Regions from separate parts of the Paenibacillus sp. FSL H3-0333 genome, predicted to be linked through region 2. Evidence: predicted binding sites of a transcription regulator. Region 2 holds the regulator's gene; the other holds the start of a gene.
What was found. Region 2 encodes Rex, which represses fermentation and respiration genes when NADH is low (regulators of the CRP and FNR family bind a similar motif). Its sites were predicted from a motif close to TTGTGAAATATTTCACAA; they were not measured.
Positions count from the first base shown of each region.

Region 1 (4,868 bases), 2.7 Mb from region 2:
TTCATCCTTAAGGTCCCCCAGCTTGCCAATGAATTGCACCAGATCTTTACTTGTTGAAAAAGACTCCATAGTTCGGCCCTCCTTGTGAAATGGATAGTATTGAAGCTGTGAATAATTTACATTTATTTAACATAGAAAACATGTGGGCAGCGCGGCTGCCTGTGATACAATCATATAGAGCGTTCTAATCCTATTGTAGTCTTTTAAGTTGCAAAATATTCCGGATACAAGCTGTTAAACTTTTTAGTAGCTTATTAGAATAATAGACATCCCTTGCGCTTAGAACCCACTGGAATGTGGTGAATAAATCAAGTGAAACCTTTTAGTACTTCGTGAAGTCTAAGAGATATAGCGGTTAAGCTCGGGCGTGGTTGCTTGGCGTTCAGGTCGTGAATGCGGTGGCAATAGAGGGGAGAGAGTGTAACATGGGATTATTTGATGATGATTTCTATTCAACCAAGGTGTCACGGCGCAAAAGCGGCAAATCTAAATCAACCGGCGGATATGCTGACGGCAAGTGGGCTGTCCGCAAATCGAAGCGGTCGCTGGCAACCTGGCAGATCTCGCTGATCAGCTCTGTCTGCAGTGCTGTAGCGGCTGTGCTGCTGTTCAGTCTGGTAACGGGACAGTTCGCCGCTGAGAGAGCCCAGGCTCCGGTGGTTATTGATAAGGTGGCTGCGAGCAGCGCAGATCCGTATGACCGGATTATTCAGGCTGCTGCACATATCCGCCCTGCGGTAGTGAGCATCATTAATCATAAACAAGACAATAAGGAACTTAATATTCTCGATGAATCTGCGCTAGGCTCGGGAGTTATCTATAAAAAGGATGACAATAAGGCATTTATCATCACGAATAATCATGTCATTGAGGGTGCCGGCAAGCTGGAAGTGGTTACAGTAGACGGCGTGACACACAAGGCGGAGCTGGTAGGTGCCGACAAGGTGAGCGATATTGCTGTGCTCTCCATTGACGGCAAGGGAATCGACCGGATTGCTGAGATCGGGGATTCTTCCAAGCTGCGTCTGGGTGAGACTGTCATTGCCATCGGCAACCCGCTGGGGCTTGGAGATACACTGACTTCCGGCATTGTCAGCTACACAGAGCGGACGATACCGGTGTCACTGAACCAGGACGGCGTGTACGATTGGGAGCAGGAAGTGATCCAGACGGATGCGGCCATTAACGAGGGCAACAGCGGGGGCGCACTAGTGGATCTGGACGGCAAGGTGATTGGGATCAATACGATGAAGATCTCTGATACGGGGGTAGAGGGACTGGGCTTTGCGATTCCCTCCAATCATGTGGTGGATACAGCCAATGAGCTTACCTCCAAAGGCCGGATAGCCCGGTCATACCTGGGCGTCTATTCAGTGGATCTGAATAATCCTTATGTACCGCTGGCCGATGACCAGCGTAAGGAGCTCAATCTTCCGTCGCTAGTAACCGATGGGGTTGTGGTTCTGGATGCTGTGGGACCGGCGAAGGAAGCGGGTCTGCAGCTTAACGATGTGATTACCAAGTTCAACGATAAGCCGATTACCTCCACGCTGTCGCTGCGCAAATATCTGTACGATCATACCAAGATCGGTGATAAGCTGAAGATTACCTTCTACCGCAATGGTGAAGTGAAGCAGACCACAGTCCAGCTTCTTGAGAAGCCAGAGGAATAAAATTGGAAATGGCCGTATATAATAATGAGGCAGTCACGATTACGGAAACAGTTCAAGCCGTCCTTTTCAGGAAAAAAAGAAGAGGGCGGGGCTGTTTCAAGAATAAATAAATGGGGTAATTGGTAGCAATGGGTATAAATATTACAATTTATTATGACTGGTAGCCCTTACATTGGGAAGTAGTCCTTATAAGGGAAAAAACGGAGGAATTAGGATAGAACAGCTTGCCTTTGTTATTAAGGTGTGGTAACATGAAATTGTTCTTACATTGATACCTTATTCTCGCATTGAAAAGGGCTGTCAACCAAAGCTACAACCTTTCTCAATGTGTGAATTTTTTCTTTGTCTGAAGATAAAAAGAACATATTAATTTAAATTTGTGGAGGTAACACACATGCAAACAGGTACAGTTAAATGGTTCAACGCAGAAAAAGGATTCGGTTTCATCGAAGTTGAAGGCGGAAGCGACGTATTCGTTCACTTCAGCGCAATCACTGGCGACGGCTTCAAAACTTTGGACGAAGGCCAACGCGTTGAATTCAACGTTGTTCAAGGCAACCGCGGACCACAAGCCGAAAACGTTGTAAAACTGTAATTAATAGAAGGTACCGTCCCCGCTTGTGAAAGTTGGGACGGTCTTTTTTTATCATCACTTGCTTGCAACATAAAGGAAGGGAGGAACGGCAATGAACTACCGGAAAAAGCCTTTGGAGGAAGTACCGGAAGAAAATACCGCAATTTGGGCCTGTACCAATGAGGATTGCAATGGATGGATGAGGGATAATTTCGCATTTGAACATGCGCCTTCCTGCCGTCTCTGTCATTCCCCAATGGTTCGTAGCATGAAGATGCTGCCGCAATTGCTTAATTCAAATGGCGATCTCAAATCGCTTAAGAAAGGTATTTCCATTACCTAGACCAATACCTTTATGAGTCAAGACAACTATATATGCAGGACACCTTCAAGACGGTGAAACCGTCTTATTTTTTTTGCTTTTAAATGCAAAATTGTGATATTTGTCACAAATTTATTGTTTTTTATGCCTAAACGGGGCGTATAATGTGATAATTATCACACTTTGAGTGATGGGAATTTGACAAAATAGACATAACGAAATGGGGAGAAGGAAGGGGAGAAATATGGATACAGTACTGCTGTCGCGTATACAATTTGCGTCGACGACAATTTTTCATTATTTCTTTGTGCCAGTATCGATCGGACTTGCGCTCATAATTGCCATTATGGAGACCATGTACGTAAGAAAGGGCAATGAAGAGTACAAAAGAATGGCGCAATTCTGGGGGAAGCTATTCCTGATTAACTTCGCAGTAGGTGTAGTAACAGGGATCTTGCAGGAGTTCCAGTTCGGGATGAACTGGTCGGATTATTCGCGCTTCGTCGGTGATGTGTTCGGGGCTCCGCTTGCGATTGAAGCCTTGTTGGCCTTCTTCCTGGAGTCCACGTTCATCGGAATCTGGATCTTCGGCTGGGATAAGGTATCCAAGCGGATTCATCTGTTATCCATCTGGCTGGTCGCCTTCGGAACGATGCTGTCGGCATTCTGGATTCTGCTGGCTAACTCGTTCATGCAGCATCCGGTCGGCTTCCAGATTAACAATGGCCGTGCTGAGATGAACGACATCTTCGCACTGATTACAAACGGCCAGCTGCTGGTGGAATTTCCGCATACAGTCCTTGCCGCTTACGCTACAGGCGCCTTCCTGGTAACAGGGATCAGTGCATACAAATTGCTTAAGAAGCAGGACGTTGCCTTTTTCCGAAAATCATTCGAGATTGCAGCCATTGTAGGGGTTATCTCTTCCTTCGGCGTTGCGGTTGCAGGACATGCACAGGCTCAATATCTGGTAGAGACACAGCCAATGAAGATGGCCGCATCCGAAGCGCTGTGGGGCGAGAGCGGCGACCCGGCACCTTGGACGGTGTTTGCCAATATCGATGTGAAGAACCAGACCAACAGCAATGAAGTTCAGGTTCCGTATCTGCTGAGCTTCCTGTCCTACAGTAAATTCTCCGGTGAAGTGAAGGGGATGCTGGAGCTGCAGCAGGAGTATGAAGTGGCCTATGGGCCAGGAGATTATATTCCACCGGTCAAAACAACCTTCTGGAGCTTCCGGATCATGGTGGCTGCAGGCTCGCTGATGATACTGTTTGGGGTATACGCGATCTACCTCATGTGGCGTAAAAAGATGGACAGACCCAATACCTGGTTCATGCGCTTCATGTTCTGGGGACTGCTGCTTCCGCCGATTGCCAACACGGCCGGCTGGATTATGACAGAGATCGGGCGTCAGCCATGGACTGTATTCGGACTTATGACTACAGAAGACAGTGTATCACCTAATATTACCAGCGGACAGGTGCTGTTCTCGGTGATTTCTTTTACCGCGATCTATGCCATATTGGGTGCAGTGCTAGTCGGCCTGTTCGTCAAAGTGATCAAAAAAGGTCCTTATGCTATGGATAACGAACACGGTGAATCCCACGATCCGTATAACAAGGAGGGCTAACCCATGTCACTTAATGAATTATGGTTTCTGCTGATTGCGGTGCTGTTCGTCGGGTTCTTCTTCCTGGAAGGCTTCGACTTCGGTGTAGGGATGGAGACGCAGATTCTGGCCAAGAATGATACGGAGCGACGGATACTGATCAATTCGATCGGGCCGTTCTGGGATGCGAATGAGGTATGGCTGATTACGGGTGCCGGTGCCATGTTCGCGGCCTTCCCGCATTGGTATGCTACGCTGTTCAGCGGCTTCTATATTCCGTTTGTATTTGCTCTGCTGGCGTTAATCGCCCGTGGTGTCGCCTTCGAATTCAGAGGCAAGCGCGATTCCAAGGCGTGGCAGAAAACCTGGGATGTCTGCATCTTCTTCGGAAGCTTCCTGCCGCCGTTCCTGCTCGCCGTGGTATTCGCCAGCTTCATCAAGGGCTTGCCGATCGACAAGGATATGCAGATGTATGCCGGATTCTTCGATATCGTCAATGCGTATACGGTGGTTGCAGGGATTACGGTTGTCCTGCTGTGTCTGGTGCACGGGCTGATGTTCACTACGCTCCGCACGCTTGGAGATCTGCAGGAACGGGCGCGTAAGCTGGCCCAGAAGCTGCTGATTCCACTGGCGGCGCTCTTGGTAGCCTTCGTTGTGATGACATATACTATGACGGATATCTTC
Region 1 is NZ_JBBODG010000001.1:598,864-603,731, forward strand. It holds gene MHH78_RS02660 (hypothetical protein) at 1-69, opposite strand, end outside; gene MHH78_RS02665 (S1C family serine protease) at 426-1,673, shown strand; gene MHH78_RS02670 (cold-shock protein) at 2,068-2,268, shown strand; gene MHH78_RS02675 (cold-shock protein) at 2,360-2,590, shown strand; gene MHH78_RS02680 (cytochrome ubiquinol oxidase subunit I) at 2,814-4,202, shown strand; gene cydB (cytochrome d ubiquinol oxidase subunit II) at 4,206-4,868, shown strand, end outside.
Region 1: the regulator Rex is predicted to act here: its motif matches at 2,682-2,699, upstream of MHH78_RS02680 (cytochrome ubiquinol oxidase subunit I).

Region 2 (4,868 bases):
AGCTGCCAGGCATATTCCCCGTTGTATACACCGGGCAGCAGCCGTTCGATCGTAATGTCCGGCAGCTGAGCGGCTATGATTCCGCGCATTTTCTCTTCTGAGGTGCCATTGCTCAGTTCCTCAGCATACAGGTCGTTGTCGCCTCCGGCAGGCTTGCCCTCCAAGGTGAAACGGACCCACACCATCAAATCGGTCCCTGCTTCATTTTTACCGGTCAGCACCCAGTAGATCTCATTCTCATTCCATACAGATTTCTGGGCCTTGGTTACCTCTGTTAGTCCGGCACGCGCCCGGGCCAGCTCCTTGGCCTCACTCCGCTCGTTCCACTGGTCCTTCATAATGTAGGCATAGAACTGGCTTAGTCCGAACAGAAGGAGCAGCACCACGGTAATCCCCAGCCAGATCCATTTTCCCCTCTTCTTCTTCACCACGCTGCTTCCTTTCCCGTTCCCCTGAATTACCGTTTAAGCAGGCTCTCGAACGTCTCCTGTGCTTTGCGGCGGATGGCTTCTTCATCAAGTGTCAGGCATTGTCCATGCTTCACAACCTGCTGGCCGTTCACCCATACATGCTCTACATCCTTGGCACTTGCCGAATATACGGCATGGGAGAGCAGATCGGTATGCGGCAGCAGATGAGGCTGGTCAATATCAAGTGCGATGAAGTCGGCCTTCATTCCTGCTGCAAGCCGGCCTACCCCGCTTAGGAAAATAGACTGCGCCCCGTACTCCGTAGCCATCAGAAGCGCCTCAGGAGCCGGTACCGCTGTAGGATCACCGCTTACGCCCTTGTGGATCAGAGCCGCCAGCCTCATCTCTTCGAACATATCCAGATTGTTGTTGCTTGCCGCGCCGTCTGTACCCAGGGAGACCTTAATCCCGGCTCTCAGCAGTTCAGGAACACGAGCAACCCCGCTGGCCAGCTTCAGGTTACTGCCGGGGTTATGCGACACGCCAACGTTATGGCGGGCCAGAATCCCGATCTCTTCATCGTTCAGATGAACCCCGTGGGCAATGAGCGAAGGACGGGTGAACATTCCGAGCTTCTCCAGATGTGCGACCGGACGCAGGCCGTAGTCGGCCACGTTCTGTTCCACTTCATGGCGCGTCTCGGACATATGGGTGTGCATTGGCAGGTCCAGATCATGGGCAGCCTGCACAAACTTCATGAAAAACTCTGGAGGACAGGTGTACGGGGCGTGCGGTGAGAGCATGGTCGTAATTCTGCCGTCAGCCTTGCCGTGCCAGTTACGGGCAAAAGCAATCGCCTCAGCGAGCTTCGCTTGCTGTACCTCTTCCGGGCACAGCCCAATTACGCCGCGCATCAACACCGCACGAATACCGGACTGCTCGGTCACTTCCGCTACCCGGTCCATATGATCATACATATCGAGGAAGGTGGTTGTGCCGCCCTTCAGCATCTCCAGCACGGACAACGAGGTTCCCCAATATACATCATCACCAGTGAATTTCTCTTCCATCGGCCACATCTTCTCCTGCAGCCAAGACTGAAGCACCATATCGTCGCCGTATCCGCGCAGCAGTGACATTGCAGTATGACCATGGGTATTGACCAGACCAGGCATGAACAGCAGACGGCTGCCGTCTACGACCTGTGCGCCATCCTCCACTACTGGCTCAGCTTCACCTATGTAAGTAATCAAATCATTCTCCAGGGTCATGTACCCGCTCAGAACCGGCTTGTCACTGCCCGGAACCAGGAAGTGCCCATTCTTGATTATCGTGATCTTACTGCTCATCTTCAGCCTCATCCTTTCCATCATGCAAATAATAGGCCAAGCTCTGCAGATCTGTGGTGAAATCTGCGGCATGAATCCGGATATTGGCAGGCGTCTTGAGAATAACCGGTGCGAAGTTCAGAATCGCCTCGATACCGGAATCGACAAGAATATCAGCTACGTTCTGGGCTTCGCTGTCGGGCACGGTAATAATCCCGATCCGGATGCCCTGCGAACGGATTGTACTGCTTAGCTCCTCCATCGGCTGCACAACCAGCGAGTTGATTTGCTGGCCCACCTTCGGCGGGTAGGCATCGAAGATGGCAGTAATCTTCATCGTATCCTTTAAGTAAGCGTTGTAGTTTGACAAGGCATGACCGAGATTACCGGCTCCAACCAGTGCAACATTAATTTGCTGGTCAAGCTTCAGGATATGGCGGATCTTCTCAATCAGATAAGATACATCATAGCCGATGCCTTTTCTGCCAAAATCACCGAAATAAGCCAAATCCTTACGGATCTGGGCGGGATTCAGATCAAGCTTCTGGCCCAGCTCCTGGGAAGAGACTGTGGAGATTTCACGTTTTTGGAGATCGTTCAGGAAACGCAGGTACACTGGTAGCCTGCGCACGACGGCCTCCGATATTTTATCCGATTTCATGTATTCTCCTCCTTAAAAGTTGTGTTAGACCCGTACAATTATAGCAACCGTGCCCCGCCGCCTGCCGGAGTGGCAGGGCAGGCGGGAACGGATCTTCAGGTTAATCATGACTTATTAATAATAGCAATAGCAGATGAATTAGGAAACCCCGCCGTCATCCAGCCATTCGGCAATTCTCGGGACCATCTGCTCGGTGAGCATATGCTCCATCTTGGGACCGGGGAGCGAGTACAGGAAGTACTTTCCGTAATGCGATTCAATGACTCTGGTATCGTACACAATTACGATGCCCCGGTCCTGCGCCGTGCGGACCAGCCGCCCGAAGCCCTGCTTGAAGCGGATGACGGCCTGCGGCACGGACAGCTTCATGAACGGATTCTTCTTCTGTGCCTGAAGCAGCTCCGACTTCGCTTCTGCCAGCGGGTGATTCGGCGGCTGGAACGGCAGTCTGACAATCGCCAGGCAGGTCAATGCTTCTCCCGGGATATCCACCCCTTCCCAGAAGCTGCTGGTACCCAGCAAGACCGAAGCCGGGCTATCCTGGAAGCGGCGGATCAGCTTGCTCCGGCTGCCGCCTTCCACGCCTTGTCCCAGCACCGCGATATCCTGTGAGGCAAGCGCCTCCTTCAGCGGTTCATACACCTGGCGCAGCATCTTGTAGGAGGTGAACAGCACCAGCATCCGCCCCCGTGTTGTTACAGCTGTCTCGGCAAGGGAGTGCACGAGGGTGTCCACAAAGCGGGCATCACCTATACTTCCCTTGACGCTAGGGAAGTCCCGGGGAATGACCAGGAGAGCCTGCTCACGATACTTGAATGGCGATGGAAGCAGTGCAGTCATCAGACGCCTCTGCTCGGCAGCCTCGCCAAGACCCAGGTTATCGATCATGAACTGGAAGGATTTATCCACGGATAAGGTGGCCGAGGTCAGGATAATGCTCTTCTTCTTATCGAAGAACAGCTCCCTGAGCTGGGTGCTGACATCTACGGGAACAGCATACATTTGCAGCGACTTGCCCTTATAATTGCCGCTTCCCTCCAGCCAATACACGATATTCTCATCGTTCAGACTCATGAAGAAGCGGATCTGCTCTCTAATGGATGCCAGATCCTTGAATAACCCGCCGATATCAGTCACAAGACTGTCTGAGGAGGACTGGCTGTCCGTGTCACGCATCTCATTGAGCATTTTGTCGCCCTTGCGGATGATATCGCTCAGACTGAGGTTCAGTGTATTCTCAAGGGCAGCCAGCTCCTCCCAATCCTTCGGCTTCTTGCCCGGCTGCAGGCGTGCCACCAGCTGGCCTGCTTCACCGGCTCCGGCATCGCTGCGCTCGGGCAGCAGGCTGAAGAGCCTGTCACTAAGCGCATCCCAGGACTCCTTCACCGTCAGCAGATCTGGATAGATCCGGTCGATCACGCCGCTCCATTCGGAGGCCTGCTCACTGCCTGAAGACTGCAGACTCTGGCGGAGGGCAGGCAGCTGCCCGCTACGGCTATCTTTATAGAGACGGGTGAGGGTATGGGCGAATGTGAAATATTTCATCTGCATGCCAAGATGCTTGCCGGCAATATCCTCCAGATGATGGGCTTCATCAATAACAAGATGGTCGTACGCCGGAAGAAGCTGATGCCCGGCTTTGACATCTGCGAACAGCTTGGAGTGATTGGTGACCACCACATCGGAGATCCCGGCTTCATGCTTGGCCCGGTGGTAATAGCATTTGCGGAACCAGGGACAGGCGCGTCCCAGGCAGGAGTCGGTATCACTGGAAACAGTCTCCCAGAAATCGCCGCCCCGTCCGCTTAAGTTAAGCTCCTCATCATCGCCGGTCGTCGTCTGGGTCAGCCAGACGAGCATTTGCGCAGCGGTGAGCGCTTCTTCCCTTGGACTCGTAAAGTCCTTTTTGTTCATTCTATGTTCGAACTTGCGCAGACACAAATAGTGCCCTCTTCCCTTAAAGATGGAGGCCTTGAACGGGAACGGCACAACGCTGGTTAAGAGCGGGATATCCCGCTCCCGCAGCTGATCCTGAAGGTTAATGGTATGAGTGCTGACCATCACCTTCTGATTACTTTTCACACTATGGTAGATGGCCGGAAGCAGATAACCCAGCGATTTGCCGGTGCCTGTTCCCGCTTCAATCAGCAGATGCTTGTCCTGCTCAAGTGCTGTAATGACCTCATGGATCATCAGCTCCTGGGCTTCGCGGCTCTCATACTGGGGAAGAGCAGCCTTCAGCCGCTTGGTTACCTCATCCATATATTCTTCAAAGGTAATATTCTCCAGCGGATTGACGCTTCCTTCCTCCCGTGGCGAATCCAGCTCTGCCCAGTCCCCCACAGCCAGCGCAAGCTGGCGGTAGAAGCTCAGCTCACCTTCCGGCTGAAAGGTCTCCATCTCCCGCTCCCGCAGCAGACCGTCGAAATACCAGGCCAGATCACTGTCTTCGTCCGCGAACAGCTCATT
Region 2 is NZ_JBBODG010000001.1:3,271,560-3,276,427, reverse strand. It holds gene MHH78_RS14370 (cell wall elongation regulator TseB-like domain-containing protein) at 1-428, opposite strand, end outside; gene MHH78_RS14365 (amidohydrolase) at 458-1,759, opposite strand; gene MHH78_RS14360 (redox-sensing transcriptional repressor Rex) at 1,749-2,399, opposite strand; gene dinG (ATP-dependent DNA helicase DinG) at 2,538-4,868, opposite strand, start outside.